3 regions of the Ensifer sp. ENS10 genome follow, and region 1 is predicted to be linked to each of the others. Evidence: riboswitches for the same ligand, from Rfam matches in the RefSeq annotation. Region 1 holds a riboswitch; each other region holds the start of a gene.
The links. Region 1 has a riboswitch for cobalamin ahead of IB265_RS14635 (TonB-dependent siderophore receptor). Riboswitches for the same ligand answer to the same signal wherever they lie in the genome.
Positions count from the first base shown of each region.

Region 2: it holds a riboswitch for cobalamin, as region 1 does, so the genes downstream of both, nrdH (glutaredoxin-like protein NrdH) here and IB265_RS14635 (TonB-dependent siderophore receptor) in region 1, are expected to answer to the same signal.
Region 3: it holds a riboswitch for cobalamin, as region 1 does, so the genes downstream of both, IB265_RS09095 (DUF1636 domain-containing protein) here and IB265_RS14635 (TonB-dependent siderophore receptor) in region 1, are expected to answer to the same signal.

Region 1 covers NZ_JACVAS010000003.1:297,928-305,149, forward strand. Annotated here, with positions in the region: gene IB265_RS36730 (hypothetical protein) at 1-1,446, shown strand, start outside; gene IB265_RS14635 (TonB-dependent siderophore receptor) at 1,517-3,412, opposite strand; cobalamin riboswitch at 3,598-3,792, opposite strand; gene IB265_RS14640 (LysR family transcriptional regulator) at 4,111-4,971, shown strand; gene IB265_RS14645 (dicarboxylate/amino acid:cation symporter) at 5,360-6,646, opposite strand; gene IB265_RS14650 (HlyD family secretion protein) at 6,934-7,222, shown strand, end outside.
Region 2 covers NZ_JACVAS010000004.1:226,740-233,961, forward strand. Annotated here, with positions in the region: cobalamin riboswitch at 646-871, shown strand; gene nrdH (glutaredoxin-like protein NrdH) at 1,269-1,490, shown strand; gene nrdI (class Ib ribonucleoside-diphosphate reductase assembly flavoprotein NrdI) at 1,503-1,919, shown strand; gene nrdE (class 1b ribonucleoside-diphosphate reductase subunit alpha) at 1,889-4,042, shown strand; gene nrdF (class 1b ribonucleoside-diphosphate reductase subunit beta) at 4,222-5,196, shown strand; gene IB265_RS16875 (multidrug effflux MFS transporter) at 5,281-6,477, opposite strand; gene IB265_RS16880 (TetR/AcrR family transcriptional regulator) at 6,685-7,222, shown strand, end outside.
Region 3 covers NZ_JACVAS010000002.1:444,282-451,503, forward strand. Annotated here, with positions in the region: gene IB265_RS37720 (ABC transporter ATP-binding protein) at 1-828, opposite strand, end outside; gene IB265_RS09095 (DUF1636 domain-containing protein) at 989-1,402, opposite strand; cobalamin riboswitch at 1,507-1,723, opposite strand; gene IB265_RS09100 (DUF1330 domain-containing protein) at 1,939-2,232, shown strand; gene aspT (aspartate-alanine antiporter) at 2,754-4,442, shown strand; gene IB265_RS09110 (bifunctional aspartate transaminase/aspartate 4-decarboxylase) at 4,502-6,154, shown strand; gene IB265_RS09115 (TrkA C-terminal domain-containing protein) at 6,423-7,222, shown strand, end outside.

The DNA of each region.
Region 1 (7,222 bases):
CCGCAGCGGCGGCGTCCGGTGGTGCCGATCAAAGGCCGCTGCCTCGGCATCGACCTCAATCCCAACTGGATCGGCCTGGCCGCGGCATCGAACACCGAAGATCAGGGATCGGTGGGTAAAACCAGGCTGCTCGAGCATGCCCTGGTGAAGCTCGATATGCCGAAGAATGCTTCCGCCGAACTGGTGCGCGAGACGCTGGCGGCGGTCTGCGACCGCGCCATCTCGATGGCGCGCAAGCACCGCTGCGGCACGATCGTGCTGGAAAAAGGGCTCGGCACGTTGCGGTCGAGCGGCAAGAACCGCACCCTCAACAGGCTGTTGAATTGCTGGGCAAGAACGGTGTTCGTGCAGATGCTGCAGCGTCGCGCCCGGCTTGCCGGGATCGATGTCCTTGAGGTCTGGGCGGGGTATTCCTCGACCATCGGAAACCTCGCATACGAAGCCCCCGACGCCTGCGCGTCGGCAACAGAGATCGCCAGACGGGGCATTGTCCGTCTGGCTGGAATGAAGGACGTCCTGCCAGCGCTTGAGGAAGGGTGCGTTTCCCGTCTATGGAAGAATGGGAAGGTGCCCGCCGAACTCGGCTCATGGCAAGACGTTCATCGGACAATCAAAGCGGCGAAGATTGGCTACCGCCGCCCGCACCCCGACGTGCCGCTCGGCGCACGGGGTTCCGATGTCCACGGGACGCACATGTTCTGTGGGCATGCGGTCGTCCGCCTTGCCAGACGTCAGCGTCCGGGACTTCTGTTCCGGCTGACACCTGCCAGGCCGGACGCAGCAGTTCGGATTTTCGCTCAATGTGGACGTGTGCCCTCCCCGGCTCTCCACACGAAAATCCGAATAGCCGAAAAAGCTTCGTTTGACGTATCCGCCATCCTGGCGACCGCCGAGCGCCTGAAATACACCTCTGGCGTCAAACAAGTCATTTCAAAACTGATAGAAGAGCCTTCCGAGGACTTCGTACGCCTTGTTGCTGGTTCTGTCTACGAGGGCCGGATTACCGCGCAGGTTAAAAAGATGTTGACGGGAGTCGTGCGAACCGCATTCCGAGATGTGATCATGGTCCCGGTCAAGAACCGCCTTTCGAGCGCACTCGCGGACACGGAGGAAGTCATCGAAAAAATTGACGAGCCCGTTGAGGAGGAACCCGAAGTCGTGACGACAGAGGAGGAGCGCGAGGGATACATGATTGTGAAGGCGATCGTGCGCGATACGATCTCGTCGAAACGAGTGGTGATGCGCGACCAGAAATCCTATTGTGGCATTCTTATCGACAATAACAATCGAAAGCCGCTCGCGAGGCTACATTTCAACCGCTCGGTCAAATACATCGGGCTCTTTGACGGTGAGTCCGAGGAACGGTTGATTATCGACTCGCTTGACCAAATTTACGATCACAGCGACCGCTTGCGGGTTACGGCGAAAAAGTATTTCGCAGAATAGTCTGCCACCGCACGTGTCGACATAGGAGGCAGTCTGTCCGCCGCCTCTTTGCCCTTTGCCTTTTCGTAAGTCAGAATGAAGCCGACAATCCGGCGAAAGCAGTCAGACCGGGCGACGACTTGAAGCCATAGACTTCCCGGTAGTCTCGGTCGAACAGATTGTCGACGCGACCAAACATTTCCAAGGTGTCGTTGATTTTCAGGCTGCCGCCGACGTTCAAAAGCGAATAGCCAGCCATCGTCACCCGCGGGGGTACAGCGGTCGCAAAAACCGTGTCGACAGTCCTGCCATTGAATACTGCCTCGGCGAAGACCCTCGCGCGGTCGTCATAAAAAACGTAGTCCGCTTTGACCGAACCGATGTGGCGGGGGCGACGGGCTTCAGCGAGACGCGGCCCGGTGGCGGCTGTCTGTTCGGTCGCGTCGGTGTACGTATAAGATGCGGTCATCGTGACGCCGTTGAAGAAATCGAAGGTCGCCGAAACCTCCATGCCTTGGCGGAGGCTTTCGCCGTCGCGGTTGATCGGCCGCGCGATGAAATCCGCGTCGTAGACAGTGGCGATCTCGTTCTCCAGATTTTGGTTGAAGTAGGTAAGGTCTACTACGAGGCCCCCCTCATTGAAGCTTTTCTCAACCCCGATGTCGTATCCGAGGCTCCGTTCCGGCTGCAAATTTGGATTACCGATGAATCCTCCGGGAAAATAGCCGAACTGTTCATAGAACGTCGGGTTGGTAACGCCGGTTCCGACTGAGGCATGAAGCCGCATGTCGCTGCTCGGGATTTGCCACGCCGCGCTTGCAGTCCAGGTTCCCGTATCACTGAAACCGCTGTTCCAGTCCTGCCTCGCACCGAAGTTTAGGTGGACTTGATCAAAGAACTCTACCCGATACTCGCCAATAAGGGATTGCGCGTCCCGTCGAAAAGTCTCCTCCAAATGGGAGGGTGAAAACCTTTCGAATTGCCATGCGTAACCGCCGGTCACTTGTTGGATCACCTGGTCCGTATCGTCGAAACGATAGGACGCTTGATAGCTGCCCCTATAACGGTTTCCGTCGTCCGAACTGTTTCCGTATTCGTCGGAGTGCCTGGATTGATAGATATCGGTGCCCGAGAAAAGGATCTTCTGTGCCAGCGCGTCGTCCAGGGACGAATTGGTGATCCCAACCGACCCGAAGAGTTCCTGGTTCTTGGTGTAGTCGTCCGCGTCGTAGGTCATCGCGGTGTCCCAGTCTTGCGGGTCACTCTCGCTGCGACGATTTACGCCCCGAACCGTGCCCTCCATAGTCGTATCCGGCGAGAGATCGATTGTGAACTTGCCGTTTAACGTACCATTCCTGCCGCCGTCCTCTTCGTCACCCGCACCCGAAATGTTGAAGCCGTCCGTGTGCATAACGGTGCCGGATAGCCAATAGTCATAGGTGTCACGGCCCCCGCCGGCGGAGATTGTCGATGTGACCGAAGCGTTGCTGCCGATTTCCGTGCGCGCAGTAGACCGAACGGAATCGCGCTCGCCGCGCTTGGTGACGATGTTGATCACGCCTGACATGGCATTAGCCCCCCAGAACGCGCTTTGCGGCCCGCGCAGAATTTCGATGCGTTTTATGTCGTCGGTAACCAGGCCTCCGAAGTCGAATTCACCCTGCCCAACGTCGTTGGCGACCACGCCATCAATGATCACCAGCAGTTGATTGCCCTCCGCGCCGCGCACACGTACCTGCGTTAAGCCACCTGAGGAGCCCGTGCGAGATACTGCAAATCCCGGCACAAGGCGTAGCGCATCCGCGACATAGCGGACCTGATGCTTCTCCATCTCCTCCCCCGAGATCACGGTGACGGCACGCCCGGATTTCTCGAGCTCCACGGGAGTCAATCCGTCCGTAACGACAATCGCTTCGAGCTCTGTCGGCTCGTCCGCCTGGTTAGCATCCCGAGCAAAGCTCGGCTCCCATGCGGCGATGAGGAGCATCGCAGCTCCGGTCAGAAAAATCCTCATAATCTCCCTTCAGGCAGGGCCTGACCTGCACGGCTTTCCTCCGCAGAAAAGAAGTGACAATGGTAACAACCGTTCCCATCGACCGTCCTTCAACACGGCAACATCTTCGACAATGTCACCGCTACGGGCGGCCGCGCTCGGACACTCCCCGTATCCTTGCATGGGTGACCAACACAGGCAGGTCTCCTGACTTCCGCGTCCCCGCCAGTCTCGCCCTTCCCGCTTGACGCAGTGGGCTGATGAGACAAGCTCGGCGGTTACAGTTGCGGGGGCAGCCGTGGGATTGACATCGACTATGCCTCACCACGTTCCCTTTTCATCCGTCATGCGGAACCTGTGCCGTAGCCGACCAATAAAGTCGGCGACGAGTCGCGACAAGAGTGTATGGCTAGTTTTTCCATACGTGCACGCTCTTTAAGCATACATTCCTGCGCATACATCTTGCAATTTGCCGCGTCTTCGATATAGGATCGGCTGCGCCCGGAAAGTTTGTTGCTCCTTGCGAGAACGCGGACCAACACCCTCACGCGACGAGGCACGATATTCCTCTCCTGCGTAGGCTGGGCGCCGTCGTTAACCGTGTCGCTAGATACTGACCGGTTGGAAAACCAGAAACCGGCGAAATCTGCTTGGCCGACGGGCAACGGATCAACCACAATTGCGATCACACCATGAACCTCGACCTTCTCGATACCTTCCTGGACTTGCTTGAGACAGGCAATTTCCGGCGCACATCAGAGCGACTTGAAACAACGCAGCCGGCCGTAAGTGGCCGCATTAAGACACTAGAGCGAGCCGTGGGCGCCCAACTATTTCACCGCGGGCGAGCGGGTGCAGTTCCGACTTCGGCCGGTATCAGGTTCGAGAAACACGCTCGCGCCATCAAAGCGGGCTGGGCGCATGCGCAGCACGATATCGGAGGCCTGGAACACTATGATGGCCCTCTACGCATCTCAGGGCCGCTAAGCTCGATAGGGACGCTCGTTCTGGACTGGATCGAGGAGTTGCACATCATCAACGAACGACTGGAATTGGTACTGCATTCTGGCCACTCGTCCACCGTCATGGCGGATCTCTCCGGTGGCAGGATTGATATCGGCATTGTATTTTCGCCCAAATGCTTGCCGGACCTTAGCATCGAGGAGACCGGCGTCGAAAAATTTCAGATGGTGTCGACGGAGTTCGACAGGCTTTCCGATGTGACTTCGAGAAGTTATATCCGCGCTAGATACACGACATATTTCGAGCGGATGCACACCGAGCTGCTACCGGGGCTCACTCGATCTGCTATCGCCGTGGATCACGAGGACCATGCAATCGGCATTCTGAAACGGCGTGGTGGAACTACGTATCTCCCGCACCAGACCGTCGAAACCTTGTCCGGGTCCGGCATGTCAGTGCGTCTTGTAGAAGGCGCGCCGGAGATTAAGCAGCCGGTTTACGTCGTGACGCAGAGACACCGCAGACACGAGTCACTTATTGACACAGCTGTCGATGCGCTCAAAAGCGTTACGCCGAGAGAAGGCTTATGAGCCGGTCCTGCTGAAGGCCAACTCTCCCATCCGTCGCGTCATGGGATGGCCGGTTATACCATTCGACTGCGTTCCTGGCAGGAAGATCCGGGCGGAGTGGGGCTGGTCGACCGCATCGGTAAAAGCCAAAGCACCTACGATGAGAAGCTGAGCAATTATTATTACAACGACAAAACCCGCAGACGATCCGGCTTTATTTTCTTTTGGATATCTGCGCATTGTCATCACCTAGTCTTACTAAGACTAAATGATAACTCAGCTGCGAAGTTTCATAATCTATACATCAGTTTGCATCGACAGGAATTTACGGAAGATTGCGCACGCTGTTCTTACGCCTTTCGCAAAAGGGCCAGCAGGTGTAGCCGGGTACGCTGCGTAACACCGCGTCTTATTGACCCGAAAGCGCAGCTTGCAATTCAACGGCATCCAGCTCCCGCTCCCAACGGGCGATGACAATAGTCGCCACCGCATTGCCGATGAGATTTGTCAGCGCGCGGCATTCCGACATAAAACGGTCTACTCCCAGTATCAATGCCATGCCGGCCACGGGGACTGAGGGAACTACGGAGAGCGTTGCAGCCAGAGTGATGAACCCCGCACCGCTCACCCCGGCGGCACCTTTCGAACTCAACATGGCCACCAGGAAAAGCATGATCTGATCCCCCAGGCTCAGTGGAGTATCAGTCGCTTGCGCGATGAACAGCGCCGCAAGTGTCATGTAGATATTGGTCCCATCCAAGTTGAAGGAATAACCTGTGGGCACCACGAGACCGACGATCGGGCGCGCACAACCAGCCTTCTCCAACTTGGCCATCAAGCCGGGCAAGGCGGCTTCGGACGATGATGTTCCGAGAACGAGAAGCAACTCTTCTTTGAGATAAACAATAAGCTTGAAGATGGAGAATCGGTTGAAATGCGCGACGGCGCCAAGGACGAGAACAACGAAAAGCAATGCGGCTAAATAGAAGGTTCCCACCAGAAAGGCCAGATTCCCAAGGGCGGAGATCCCATACTTCCCAATGGTGAACGCCATAGCGCCGAAGGCACCGATTGGGGCGAGCCTCATCAACATTGACGTCATCCGAAAGATCGGCGCCGTCAGGGCGTGCAGCAGATCAAGAACAGCATGCCCCTTTTGTCCTACGGCTCCGAGCGCAAGTCCAAACAAGATGGAGATGAACAATACCTGGAGGATATCACCTTGAGCGAAAGCTGCGACAATCGTGTCAGGAACGATGTTCATCAAGAAACCAACGATTGTCATCTCGTGGGTTTTGACGGTGTAAGCCGCGATCGACCGCTCATCGAGCGAGCTTGGGTCGATGTGCATGCCACCTCCCGGCTGCAACACGTTCGCAATCAATAGCCCCATCACAAGAGCCAGGATGGAGAAAGTCAAAAAATAGACGAATGCTTTGACTGCCACACGGCCAAGCTTCTGCGTGTCCGACATGTCAGCGATGCCTGTGGTGACAGTCAAGAAAATGACCGGCGTGATAACCAGCTTGACGAGTTTGATAAAGAGGTCCCCAAGGAATTTCAAACTACTGCCGAGCTCGGCATCGAGGTACCCGAGCAATATACCCGCCACTATCGCGATTAAAACCTGTGTATAGAGGTGGCCAAAAACACGAGGCCGCTGGTCCGCGGCGATATCTACAGTAGGCATCATCATCAGTGTCAGCTCTCGGTATCATGGAGACCTTTAGCGATCTGCATGACTTTTAAGGGGCTTTCATCAAAGCGTGAAACCCCCGCCGATGATACCAATCTTTTGTATAGTCGACCGCCCGTTGACCTCCCGCTACGATCTTAAACCGGCTCGTTGCTCACATTTTTTGAACCCGTGCGGTTGGGCTAGTTGGCGCGTCTTCTGCGTCCTTCAGTGCCCATCTGATCGCCTTGACTGGTAACGCAAGTTACCGTAAGAGGCCTTGGTAACAAACATTACCGGAGGGCGTCGTGGCGCAACTCAAAAAGAGACAAGTGATCGGCCTCCTACTTTGCCTCGGCTCAGCGGCAGTCGGAGCTGGAGGGTGGGCCTGGGCTCGCTCGTCGGGCGCAACATCGACTGACAACGCTTATCTTCGCGGAGACCTCACCTCGCTTGCACCGAAGGTCTCGGGCTACATCACCGCGGTACAAGTCAAGGACAACGAAACCGTCCACGCTGGCGACGTTCTGTTTCGGATCGATGAGCGCGACTATCGCGCCCGTCTTGCCCAGGCGGTCGCCAACGTGGACGCAGCTC
Region 2 (7,222 bases), on a different contig from region 1:
CACTTTTTTCGTGAACACAACAGCAAAAACAAAGAGGATAGCAATGCTTAGCGCAGTGCGATCAACGATCCTTCATGCCCTGAACTGGGCCGGCAAACGCACTCAACCCAATCATCGCCATCGATACGTTCAGCGAATTCCAGCTGAAGGATATCGGGCTGACGCGAGATCAGGAGACCATCCGGGCGCGCGTCGGCGATGGTGCCGATCCTTGGCATTGGCCGAAGGACGACGATCCGCGCAGGTCACCGCCCTCGCCGGAGCGGGATTGCGGCGACGCGCCGCAAATGGCAAGGGCTTCGCCTCGAGCCCAGCCCGGAGAAAACAAAGACATAAGCATGTCGCTCTGCGATTGACGGAGCGCAGAGGCAAGACACAGCGCAGTTATCGTGATCTGCCACCTTCCCAGCCCGCGGACCGAATTCGGGAGAGATCCGGCGTGGCGTTTCTAAAAGCGGCGTGCCGAAGCCCCTTCGCAAGTGATCGCAACGGAGCGAGCGCGGGGCTCAAAGCCGAGAAGTTCTTCACCCACAGGTTTCGCCGCCTCCCGCCGTTTACTCCTTGTTATCCACACGGCGAAAGAAATCACCTTCTCACCCCGGCTTCGGGCACCTCGAACCTATTGACGCAGATTTGCGATGAACTACTATATCTAGTGTTCGAGGTTCTCTCGATTCGCAGGGATTGAGAGCTAAGACGGGAATACGGTGCGTCGGCGAGTTTTCGCTAGGCTATGCCGTAGCTGCCCCCGCAACTGTAGACGGCGAGCGACTGTCCGGAATTGGACCACTGAGGCATGAGGCCTCGGGAAGGTCGGGATGGAAGCTGAGACCCGTGAGCCAGGAGACCTGCCTCGAGCAACAAACGTCCACGGGCGGGTGTCCGGAGGGGTTGAGTCTACTGCATGTTTCCTTAAATCGTCGCCGATTTAAGGATAAAAACATGCAGCAAATCGAAGTGCTACAGCGATCTTTGCGCGTCTGATAGGACGCACGGCGCTGTCGTGCGGCAGGATGAGCCTGCCTGATCGTCTCGACATCTCCCCGGCAGCCTGTCGAAAGCTTCGGGGTGAAGTCATGTCCGCGTCATTGAAATTCTATCGCTCGCCAATCAAGAGGCGCGGTTTCCCGCGCAGCTGACGAAGAGGCATGCCCGGGCGTCCAGATCCGAGCGAGCCACAGCCATGACAGCCCTGCATTTCGCCGGATCGCGGCTGCGTGTCCGTGCGCCTTCTCATGCTCTCATCCAGCCGACCAAACGAGGAAGAAATGAACGTTACCGTCTACAGCAAGCCCGCCTGCGTCCAATGCACCGCGACCTACCGAGCGCTCGATCGCCAGGGCGTCAACTACGAGGTCATTGATATCTCCATCGACCAAGACGCGCTCGAAACGGTCAAGGGCCTCGGCTACATGCAGCTTCCCGTCGTCGTCGCCGGCCCCGAACACTGGGCGGGTTTTCGCCCCGACAAGATCAGCGCGCTTTCCTAGAGGAGACGGGCGGTGGGCCTGATCGTCTATTTTTCCAGCCGCTCGGAAAACACCCATCGCTTCGTCGAAAAGCTCGGCCTTCGCGCAGCGCGCATACCGCTCAAAGAAAGTAAGGCTTCACTTACGGTTTCCGAGCCTTTCGTGTTGGTCGTGCCCACCTATTGCGGCGATGACGGCCGGGGTGCGGTGCCGAAACAGGTCATCCGCTTCCTCAACGATGCGGGCAACCGCTCTCACATCCGCGGCGTCATTGCTGCGGGCAACAGCAATTTCGGCGCGACCTACGGGATCGCCGGCGACGTCATCGCGGCCAAGTGCCAGGTGCCCTACCTCTACCGGTTCGAGCTTCTCGGAACAGAGGAGGACGTCGCCAATGTCAGAAACGGGATGGAACGATTTTGGACGTCTCAACACTCGAACGCCCCCTGAAGGCGACGGAAGCGGCGCTGGACTATCATGCGCTGAACGCAATGCTGAACCTCTATGATGAAGAGGGACGGATCCAGCTCGACAAAGACCGGCTGGCGGCGAAACAATACTTCCTCCAGCACGTCAACCAGAACACGGTCTTCTTCCATAACCTCAGGGAGAAGCTCGATTATCTGGTGACCGAGGGCTACTACGAGCAGCAGGTTCTCGACCAGTATTCCTTCAACTTCGTCCGCGATCTCTACGACCACGCCTATGGGAAGAAGTTCCGCTTCCCGACCTTCCTCGGCGCGTTCAAATACTACACGTCCTATACGCTGAAGACCTTTGACGGAAAGCGCTACCTGGAGCGCTACGAGGATCGCGTCTGCATGGTGGCCATGACACTGGCGCGCGGCAACGAGGGACTTGCCCGCGATCTCGTCGATGAGATCATTTCCGGGCGTTTCCAGCCGGCGACGCCGACCTTCCTCAATGCCGGTAAAAAGCAACGCGGCGAGCTCGTCTCCTGCTTCCTGCTGCGGGTCGAGGACAACATGGAGAGCATCGGCCGCGCGATCAATTCCGCATTGCAGCTCTCCAAGCGCGGCGGTGGCGTGGCGCTGTCGCTCACCAACATCAGAGAGATGGGCGCGCCGATCAAGCAGATCGAGAACCAGTCCTCCGGCATCATCCCTGTCATGAAACTGCTTGAAGACAGCTTCTCCTATGCCAACCAGCTTGGCGCCCGCCAAGGGGCAGGTGCTGTTTATCTGCATGCCCACCACCCGGACATCATGCGCTTCCTCGATACCAAGCGGGAAAATGCCGACGAAAAGATCCGCATCAAGACGCTGTCGCTCGGCGTCGTCATCCCGGACATCACCTTCGAGCTCGCCCGCAACAACGAGGACATGTATCTGTTCTCGCCCTATGACGTGGAGCGCGTCTACGGCGTGCCGCTGACCGAAATTTCGGTGACGGAGAAGTACCGCGAGATGGTCGAGGATGCTCGTATCCGCAAGCGGAAGATCAAGGCGCGCGATTTCTTCCAGATCATTGCCGAAATCCAGTTCGAGAGCGGATACCCCTACATCATGTTCGAGGACACGGTGAACCGGGCGAACCCGATCGCCGGGCGCATCACCATGAGCAACCTCTGCTCGGAAATCCTGCAGGTGAGCGAGGCGAGCGAATTCAACGACGACCTCTCCTACGCAAAGATGGGCAAGGATATCTCTTGTAATCTCGGCTCGCTGAACATTGCCGCGGCGATGGACAGTCCGGATTTCGGCCAGACGATCGAGACCTCGATCCGCGCGCTCACCGCCGTCTCCGAAATGAGCCACATCTCTTCCGTGCCTTCGATCGAGAAGGGCAATGACGACAGCCACGCGATCGGCCTTGGCCAGATGAATCTGCACGGCTACCTCGCCCGCGAGCGCGTCTTCTACGGCTCCGAGGAAGGCATCGATTTCACCAACATCTATTTCTACACGGTGACCTATCACGCCATCCGCGCATCCAACCGGCTGGCGGTCGAGAAGGGCGTGACCTTCAAGGGCTTCGAGAACTCGAAATACGCGTCAGGCGAATATTTCGACAAATACACCGAAGCCGAATGGCTGCCGGCGACGGAGAAGGTGAAGGGCCTGTTCGAAGCGGCCGGCATCCGCATCCCGACGCAGGACGATTGGCTGGAACTGAAACAGGCGGTCACGCAAGGCGGCCTCTACAACCAGAACCTCCAGGCGGTGCCGCCGACGGGCTCGATCTCCTACATCAACCACTCGACCTCCTCGATCCACCCGATCGTCTCGAAGATCGAGATCCGCAAGGAAGGCAAGATTGGCCGCGTCTACTATCCGGCCGCCTTCATGACCAACGACAACCTCGAATATTACCAGGACGCCTACGAGATCGGGCCGGAGAAGATCATCGACACCTATGCGGCTGCGACCCAGCATGTCGACCAGGGCCTGTCGCTGACCCTGTTCTTCCGCGACACGGCGACGACGCGCGACATAAACCGCGCGCAGATCCACGCCTGGAAGAAGGGCATCAAGACGATCTACTACATCCGCCTTCGCCAGATGGCGCTTGAGGGCACGCAGGTCCAGGGCTGCGTTTCCTGCGCGTTGTAGCGCCGCGTTCCCATTAAGTGCCCCTCACCCTAACCCTCTCCCCGCCTGCGGGGAGAGGGTACCTGCCACACTGACGGCCCAGATTATGCGAGATGGCGCGGCATACACCTTCTCCCCGCAAGCGGGGAGAAGGTGCCGGCAGGCGGATGAGGGGCGTCCACGCCCGAGAGGACAACGAAATGAACATGCACACCAAGCCAGCAAACCGCATCCGCGCCATCAACTGGAACCGCATCGAGGACGACAAGGATCTGGAGGTCTGGAACCGGCTTACCGGCAATTTTTGGCTGCCGGAGAAGGTGCCGCTCTCCAACGACATCCCCTCCTGGGCGACCCTGAAGCCGGAGGAGCAGAAGCTCACCATCCGCGTCTTCACCGGCCTCACGCTGCTCGACACGATCCAGAACGGCGTCGGCGCCGTCAAGCTGATGGAGGATGCCATCACTCCGCACGAGGAGGCGGTGCTTTCCAACATCTCCTTCATGGAAGCGGTGCACGCGCGCTCCTATTCCTCGATCTTCTCGACGCTGTGCCCGACGCCCGATGTCGACGACGCCTATCGCTGGTCGGAGGAAAACGAGTTTCTGCAGAAGAAGTCGGCGCTGATCATGGAGCAGTATGCCTCCGCCGATCCGCTCAAGAAGAAGGTCGCCAGCGTCTTCCTCGAAAGTTTCCTGTTCTATTCCGGTTTCTATCTGCCGATGTACTGGTCGAGCCGCGCCAAGCTCACGAACACCGCCGATATGATCCGGCTGATCATCCGTGACGAGGCGGTGCACGGCTACTATATCGGCTACAAGTTCCAGCGCGGCCTGGAGAGGCTGACCGAGGAACGCCGGCAGGAAATCAAGGACTTCGCCTTCGACCTGCTGCTCGAACTCTACGACAACGAGGCGAAATATACGGAAGCCCTTTATGACGGCGTCGGGCTTACCGAGGACGTGAAGAAGTTCCTGCACTACAACGCCAACAAGGCCCTGATGAACCTCGGTTACGAGGCGCTGTTCCCGGCAGAAGCCTGCAAGGTCAACCCCGCCATTCTCTCCGCGCTCTCACCCAACGCCGACGAGAACCACGACTTCTTCTCCGGCTCGGGCTCGTCCTATGTCATAGGCAAGGCGGTCGCGACCGAAGACGAGGACTGGGATTTCTGAGGAACCCCAGGCACCTGCGGGAACATGAAGAACCGCCCGAGGACATGATGTCTTTGGGCGGCTCCGCGCATCAAAGGGGTGTGGTTATTCCGCCGCGACCACACGGCTGCGGCCGATCGTTGCCTGCGTCAGCAGGAAGGCGGCAAGCGCGCAAGCCGCGATGGCACCGGTCATCGGCAGAGCGGTTCCATCGAAGAAGACGCTCGCGATGATCATCGCGACGGCGGCGGTGACGAAATGCAGCGTGCCCATCAGCGCCGATGCGGTGCCGGCGATTTCGCCGTGATCCTCAAGCGCCAGCACCGCCGAGGTCGGGATCACCAGCCCGAGCACGCCGTAGCCGACGAACAGGAAGGCGGCCATGACGGGCAACTGGTTGAAGCCGAGGCTCATGACGATGAACATCGTGACCATCGTCAGCGCAAAGGCGGCGACGGCGAGGTGCATCACCCGCACCAGGCCGAAACGCTCGCCAAGCCAGCCGGTAGCCTGCGACACCGCGAAGAACGAAACGGCATTCATCGAAAAGGCGATGCTGTATTGCGTTGGCGTCAGCCCGTAATGGTCGATCAGCACGAAGGACGAGTTGGCGAGATAAACCAGGAAGCCCGAGATCCCGAGCCCGCCGATGAAGGTGAGCGTCAGGAAGTTGCGGTCAGAAAGCAGCAGGCGGTATGCGGCAAGCGCGCTCGCCACGCTGCTGCCGGCACGGTCCTTTTTGGGTCGGGTTTCCTGCAATTGGGTCGACAAGAGGATCAGGCCGATGAAGGCGGCGATCATCACGGCATAGAAGACGCCGCGCCAGCCGTAGAACTGGATCACCGCGCTGCCGGCCAGTGGCGCCAGGATCGGCGAAATGCTGAAGACGAGCATCAGCAGCGACATCAGCCGCGCCGCCTGAACGCCGGTGTGCATGTCGCGGACGACGGCGCGCGGGATAACCATGCCGGCGGCGCCGCCTATACCCTGCAGAAAGCGAAAGGCGATCAGGGTTTCGATGTCGGTTGCGAGCGCGCAGCCGACGCTGGCAACGGTGAAGAGGCCGATGCCGAGATAGAGCGGCGCCTTGCGCCCCCAGATATCGGAAAGCGGCCCGTAGATGAGCTGCGAAATGGCAAAGGAAATGAAGAACGAGAGCAGGCTGAGCTGCACGACGCCGGTTTCGGCAGCCAGGTCTTTGCCGATCGACGGCAAGGCAGGCAGATACATGTCGATTGCGAAGGGACCGATCGCCGAAATCAGACCGAGGACGATGGCCGTGCGAAGGAAGGACGCTGTCATGGCAATGATCTTTCAGAAATCACGACAACGCTCCGGCCCAGGGCCGACATCGCTGTCGCCGGGATTGAAACTCGAAAGATGACGGTCGTGCCAGGATCGAACGTTTGGGAGACGCATCCTGCGCTGACTACTTAGTCCATTAATTTGGACACAGATGTAAAATTAGACAGCATTGTCTAAATCGTCAATGGGCTCTATCTTCAGTCCATGAAAAAATCTGGCCTCGCCTCACCGGACGTCCGCGCGCAAAAAGGACAACTCGCGAAACGCGTTTCGATCCTGGAGGCCGCGGCGGACGTCTTCTGCCGCGAGGGCTTTTCCGGTGCCAGCATCGACGAGATCGCCGCCGAAGCCGGCGTGTCGCGCCAGACGATCTACAACCACTACCGCGAAAAAGAGACGCTGTTCATGGCAGTGATCCAGGACATCATGGATCGCACCAACGGCATGCTGTTCTCCATCCTCGCGACGTTTCCCGAAAAGGCCGACAACCTCGAGGAAGAGCTTGCCGCCTTTGCGGTGCGCCTCAACAAGAGCTGCATCTGCAACCAGGACGCCAAGTTCATCCAGAAGCTGATCGCGACGGAGGGCAATCGCTATCCGCATCTGTTCCAGTTCTGGCGGGAACAGGGCCCGGGCAAGACCGACAGGGCGCTGGCGGCGCTTTTTGCCCGGCTCGCCCATTCAGCACCGCTCGACATCGATGACTTCGACCTCGCCGCCCGGCAGTTCATCGCGCTGATCA
Region 3 (7,222 bases), on a different contig from region 1:
GCATCGAAGGTCACCTCGCGGTTGCAGCTCTTGACGGTGACCGGATAGGCGAGCGCCGGCACAGCAGTGGCGATGAGAAACAGGAAGGCAGAGGAGGCAATGTTGATCTTCATGAAATGGATCCCGAGGAAGTGAAAAGGAGAAACGGGCGGTGCCGGCAACGGCGGTGCTGTGGGCGGTGGCGGTGACACCGAAGGCGGAGGACAGCGCCCGCGGGCTCAGCACCGCGTCGGGTGTGCCAAAGGCGGTGAGCCGCCCCGCCGTCACGATCGCCACGTCAGTCGCGAATTCGGCGGCGAGATTGATGTCGTGCAGCGTCGATACGATCGTCAGCTTCAGCGTCTGCAAGAGCTCGAGGATTTCGAGCTGGTGGCGGATGTCGAGATGGTTGGTCGGCTCATCGAGGATGATGATGCGCGGCTCCTGGGCAAGCGCCCGGGCAATCAGCACCCGCTGTTTCTCGCCGCCCGAGAGCGTCGAGAACTGGCGGCCGGCCAGATGGGCGAGATCGAGATGGGAGAGCGCGTGCTGCACGCGCTCACGGTCGGTGTCCGTCCAGCCGTTGAGCCCCTCCCGCCGCGGGATGCGGCCCATCATCACCACGTCGCGCACGCTGAAGGGAAAATCGCCGGGCATTTCCTGAAGCACGACGGCGATCGTTTTCGCCGCTTCGCGCGCCGAGGTCGACCAGAGGTCGACGCCGTCGACCTCGATGCGGCCCGCATTCGGCTGCACCGCCCGGTAAAGGCAGCGCAGAAGCGAGGTCTTGCCGGCCCCGTTCGGCCCGAGGATCGCAAGCCGGCTGCCCGCCTCGATCGCGAAGTCCATGTCGTCGACCAGCTTCAACCCCGGGCGCGGCCCCCAGCAAAGCCCCTTAACGCGAAGGGCGGCTCCTGTTGCGGTGCAGGTCATGGTCTGATCCCACCCCGGCAGCGCCACGCGTCCATCCCCGACGCACCAAACGCGCTTGAGCGCATGCGTGTCGCACTCATTGGAAATGGCCCGCAACGTCTTCGGAGACGAGCATGGCCGCCGGGATGCGGGCGAGCGTCTTGCCCTTCAGTCCGCGCGGCCGTTCGGCAGCCCGCGTCATGCCGTCGCCGCGCTCCACATAGGTGGCGGCAAAGCGGACGAGATCGTCGATGTCCTCTTCCGGCGAAATGTCGCCAAAGAGATAGGTCGCCTTGCCCGTCGCCTGGAAGGCGATGGTGCAGGGGCGCGTGCATGCCGCCATGCAGACCGTGCCGGCAATCGAGAAATCACTATCGAGCGGCGCGCCGAGGGCGGCAATGCTGCGGTTGAGCCGCTTTATCAGCTCGGCGCCCGGCATGCAGGGGCCGCCGGTAAAGCGGCAATCGGTGCAGACCGTTATCTTATGCTGTCTTGAAGTCGGCTCAGCCATTCTCTCTCTCCGCCGGACTGACGGCAAGAGATGGCGAAGCGGCAGGGTGACGGAAAACCGTCGCGCGAAAGCCAGTTCTTTTCCATCGGAACACCCCGTCCGTTGTGGTTGATCGGTTCGATGGCAGGTCTCCTGGCTCGCGGGTCGCGGCGCATCCACGTCTTCCCGGCCTTTGGCCAGTGACATGGTGTGAATGCGCTGTCCGCTCACAGTTGCGGGGGCAGCCACGGTTTCGGTCCCGTCAGGGTCGTCCGTTCCGTGTTCCCTTTTCAGCCGCTTCCGCATTGTCGCGGACGCAGCACCATCGCGCTCTTCCTCGCATGAATCGGCAGCGGATACAACCGATGGGGTTGGGCGGCCGGGATCTATCAACATGCCGCGTTTCGTCATGTACCGACTGTTATAAAATAACATAACAACAATCAACAAGGAAATGATCCTAAGTCACCCTGCCGGCCGCCGCGGGCGAGAGTCTCGCCTGACGGCGACGACCGGCGTATCCTTGCTCCTTGGCTTGTCGGGAAAGGAGCTCTGCCATGGCTGCCTATTTGATCGCCGATGTCGATATCACCGATGCAGCGACCTTCGAGGAATACAAAAGAGAGGTGCCGGCGACGGAGGCCCGCTATGGCGGGCGTTATCTCGGCCGCGGTGGCGCAACCCGGGTGCTTGAAGGCGACTGGGAACCGCACCGGCTCGTCATCCTTGAGTTCCCGGACATGCAAGCCTTGCTCTCCTGGTACCAATCGCCGGACTATCAGCGCCTGAAGGCGATCCGTGAGCGCTGTGCCAGGACACGGATCATAGCACTCGAAGGCGTCGCCATCTGAAGCGGAGCGCAAGACTGGCCGCAATTGCCGGCCTTGCTCGTGAAACGAACGGATGAGCGCCCCCGTCACTTCAAGCTTCGCGGCGCGCGGATGAAGCAACTGCGGGGGCATGTGCTCCGGGTCCATCGACATGCGGCGTTTCGTCATGTCCATCCGTTATGCGATAACATAGAAATACAATGCCAGAGTTGAATAGCCGGCGAAATCCGCCGTAGTGGGACCGTGTGCCTTCATCGGGACCGGCGCGCCGCCGCCCTCCCGAACTTGCCTTCGCACGACCGCCCGACCCGACGCTTTCGGACCGATGCCGCGCAGCGCTCATCAGCCCCCACTGGCCGCAAAAGCCAGAAATTTAACGTACGTTACGCTCACGTAACCCCAAGGCCGTTGAGAAAATCAGCAGCCGAAGCGACAATTGCCAAAGCTAGGATTGGGCATCGACAAGCCACCGATAAAATCAACTTAGCCGCGCAAGTCCCGAAATGAAGTGATGGCAACGCAACTTTCTACAGGGGATGGCAGTGAATCCAATTGACTTCTTCGTCGAGACGCTTCGGACCTATCCGCCGGTCGCCGTCTTCCTCGCCCTCGGCATCGGTTTCCTGATCGGGCCCATCAAGGTCGCGGGGTTCAATCTCGGAAACGTCACCGCTACGCTTCTGGCGGGTGTTCTCATCGGGCAGCTGGGCATCCAGGTTTCCGGTGATCTGAAGTCCACCTTGTTCCTGATCTTCCTGTTCGCCGTCGGCTACGGTGTCGGCCCGCAATTCGTGCGCGGCTTGAGCACCGATGGGCCGAAACAGATTGCCTTTGCGCTGTCTGTCCTGGTGCTGTGCCTCATCGTTCCCTATCTCTGCGCGCTGATCGCCGGGCTTCCGCTTGGCTACGGCGCCGGCATGTATGCCGGGTCGCAGACGATCTCGGCTGCGATCGGCGTTGCCACGGACCAGATCAATTCGCTCGGGCTGACGCCGGAGCAGGCCAAGACCTTTGCCGACCAGATTCCGATTGCCTATGCGGTCACCTACATCTGGGGCACGATCGGCTCTGCCATCATCCTCGCCCAGCTTGGCCCAAAACTTCTCGGCATCGATCTTCCGGCGGCCTGCAAGGAGTATGAGGCCAAGCTCGGCGGCGGCACCGAGAGCAGCGAACCCGGCATCACCCGCGCCTATCATGATTTCGGCCTTCGGGCCTATCGGATCGACGAAGCAAGCGGGCTAACCGGAACGCCGGTCAAGAACCTGCTTCCCGGCATTCGCGTCTTCGTCGAGCGCCTGCGAAGAGGCGATCAGATCATCGAAGCGGATGGCAACACCGTGCTGCAGCCGGGCGACGTCGTCGCCTTCTCGGGCAGGCGCGCCCTGCTCGTCGAAAACCTGGACAGCAAGCTGACGGAGGTCGAGGACAAGGAGCTTCTGAACGCGGAGGCCGAGATCGTCGACGTCTACGTGACCAGCAAGGCGCTGGCCGGAAAGACACTCGCCGAAGTCAGCACGATGGATTGGGCGCGCGGCGTCTATGCCCGCAAGATCGTGCGCTCGCTGGTCGAGATCCCGGTCCTTCCCGGCACGACCGTCGAGCGTGGCGACATCGTCACCATCGGCGGCGCCAGGAGGCACGTCGAAGCGGCGATCAAGGCTCTCGGCTTTGCCGATCGCCCGGTCGAAACCACCGACATCGCCTTCCTCGGCTGGGGTCTGTTCATCGGCGCGATGATCGGGGCGCTGACGATAACGATCGGCGGTATTCCGATCGGGCTATCCACGTCAGGCGGCGCCCTGCTTGCCGGTCTCGTGCTCGGCTGGCTGCGCACCACCTACCCCGCCTTCGGCCGCATCCCGTCGCCGGCGCTGTGGCTGTTGAACACGCTCGGCCTCAACATCTTCATCGCCGTGGTCGGTATCGGCGCCGGACCGGGCTTCGTCGCAGGCCTCCAGGAGGTTGGCATTTCGCTGTTCATCTGGGGAGTCGTTGCAACCTCCATCCCGATGATCGCCTCGGTGCTGATCGGCCACTATGTCTTCAAGTTCCACCCGGCGATCCTGTTTGGCGCCTGCGCCGGCGTCAGGACCACGACCGCAGCGCTCGGCATGATCCAGGAGGCGGCCAAGAGCAAGGTGCCGGCGCTTGGCTACGGCATGCCCTACGCCATCGGCAACACGCTGCTCACCATCTTCGGCCTCGTCATCGTCATCATGCTCGCCTGAGGCGCGCCGGCGAACCGAGACCATTGTTCCAATTTCATAGATCACAGGGAGTGTGGATCATGTTGGACAGAAAATTCTACGACAGCATTTCCGATCTCAGCCCGTTCGAAATCAAGGACGAACTGATCAAGCTCGCCAAGACGAGCTCGCAGAAATCCGCCAAGGCCTTCCTCAATGCCGGCCGCGGCAACCCGAACTGGACGGCAACGCGCGCCCGCGAAGCCTTCTTCCTGCTCGGCCAGTTCGCCCTGACGGAGGCTAAACGCGCCTACTACGATCCGAAGGCGGGCGTCGCCGGCATGCCGCCCCAGGACGGCGCGCATGCGCGGTTCCAGAAGTGGATCAAGAAACAGCTTCAAAGCACGGAAACCGTGGACGAGGAAGACGAAGGCGTCCCGGCCGCCAAAACCCTCGGTGACGCCGTCGCCTATGCCATCAACACCTTCGGCTTCGACCCGGATGGATTCGTGCATGAGCTGACCGACTCGATCATCGGCGACAACTATCCGGTCCCCGATCGGGCGCTGCATCACAACGAGATCATCACCCACGAATATCTGATGTGGGCGATGTGCGCCGGCCACCGGCCAAGCGTGAAATTCGACCTCTACCCGGTCGAAGGCGGCACCGCCGCCATGTGCTACATCTTCAAGGCCTTGAAGAACGCCCGCATCCTCAACGCCGGCGACACGATCGCGCTCGGAACGCCGATCTTCACTCCCTATCTCGAGATGCCGCAGCTCGAGGACTACACGCTGAAGACCATCAATGTCAGCGCCGAGCAGGAAGATCGCTTCCAGTTCACCGACGATGACATCAAGGCGCTGGAAAACCCCGAGGTGAAGGCGCTGTTCCTGGTCAACCCCGGTAACCCGTCGGCCGTCGCGATGGATCCGGATTCGATCAAGCGCCTTGTCGATCTCGTAAACAACAAGCGTCCCGATCTGATCATCCTTACCGATGACGTCTACGGCACCTTCGTCCCGGGGTTCCAGTCATTGCTCGGCCATCTGCCGCGCAACACCATCGGCGTCTATTCCTATTCGAAGTACTTCGGCTGCACCGGCTGGCGCCTCGGCGTGGTGGCCGTTGCCCAGGACAATATCTTCGACGAGAGGATCAAGGCGCATCCCGAGCCGATCCAAAAGCTTCTGGAAAAGCGCTACAAGGCGATGACGCCGAAGCCGCGCGAGGTGAAGTTCATCGACCGCATCGTCGCCGACAGCCGCGACGTGGCGCTGAACCACACCGCCGGCCTGTCGCTTCCCCAGCAGGTGATGATGTCGCTCTTCAGCCTGGTCGAGCTGATGGATGTCGAGAAGGCCTACCAGAAGGCCTGCATCGCCATCTGCACGAAGCGGTTCTGGAACCTCGTAAACGGCATGGGCGTCGAGTCCAACCCGGGCATCTATTTCGACCACTATTACGGCATCATCGATTTCGAGTTCTGGCTGCGCAAATATGTCGGGCAGGATGTTGTCGAATGGGTGAAGGACAACATCCATCCGCTCGACATTCCCTTCCGACTGGCCGAGGACCACGGCATCGTTCTCTTGAACGGCTCCGGCTTCGACGCGCCAAACTGGTCGGCGCGCGTTTCCTTCGCCAACCTCAATGACGACGCCTATTCGCAGATCGGCCGTGCCGTGCGCTCCGTGGCGCGTGGCTACGTGCAGACCTACCAGGCGGCCAAGGGCCTGAAGATCAGCTAGCCGAGCAAAGCGGCCGGCAAACCCGTCGGCCGCCTCCCCCTGCAGCGCCGCGCGTCCAATTAGACGCGCAACGGTCGCTGTAGCATTTTCGAATGCTGCATGTTTTGTCCTTCAAGCGGCGACGATTGAAGGACACATGCAGAAGGGCGTGAGCAGACGCCCTGATACCCAGCCACCCCGGATTTTCCGGCAGGGTCCTGCCGGCAAGTGAGCAGCGCATCATCAGGCTGAAGGCGCCCCTTCGGCATGGAGTTGGGAGTAAAGCGGCGTGATCGATCACCTGTTCGGCATCCTCAGAGCGCATCCGGAGCTCGCCCTCTTCCTCGCGCTCGGCATCGGCTACGCCGTCGGCAAGATCACCATCTTCGGCGTGACCATCGGCGCCGTTACCGGCTGCCTGCTGGCGGGCGTGCTGATCGGACAGACGGGCGCCGTGTTGTCGAACGACGTGAAGCAGGCGTTCTTCCTGCTGTTCCTCTTCGCCATCGGCTACCGCACCGGCCCGCAATTCTTCCAGAGCCTCAATGCCGATGCCCTGCCCCAGATCGCCGTCACGGTGACGCTCTGCGTCGCGGCGCTCGCGGCGGCGATCCTTCTTTCGATCCTGTTCGGTTTCGATCTCGGCACGGCCGCAGGCGTCCTTGCGGGCGGGGCAACGGAATCGGCGACCGTCGGCGTCGCCATCGACACCTTCCGCAAGACGGCGCCAACACCCGAAGCCGTCACCCAATTCGAATCCGCCGTGGCCACCGGCTTTGCGGTCGCCTATCTCGTCGGCGTCGTCACCGCGATCCTCGTCCAGTCGCAGCTCGCACCGCGCATGTTCGGCCGCTGCCTGAAGGAAGCCTGCGCCGAGCTCGAAGCCGAACTCAACATCGCCCCGGAGAACAGCGGCGATACCGCCCGCCGCGAGATCGAAGCGCGCGCCTTTGAGATCGCCGATAATCTGGTCGGCCTGACCGTGGCGGAAGCGGAGGCGCGAGTCCCTGAGCATCAGAAGGCCTATGTCGAGCAGATTCGCAGGGGCAATGAGATCATCTCCCCCGCCCCGCAAGAGCGACTGCAGGC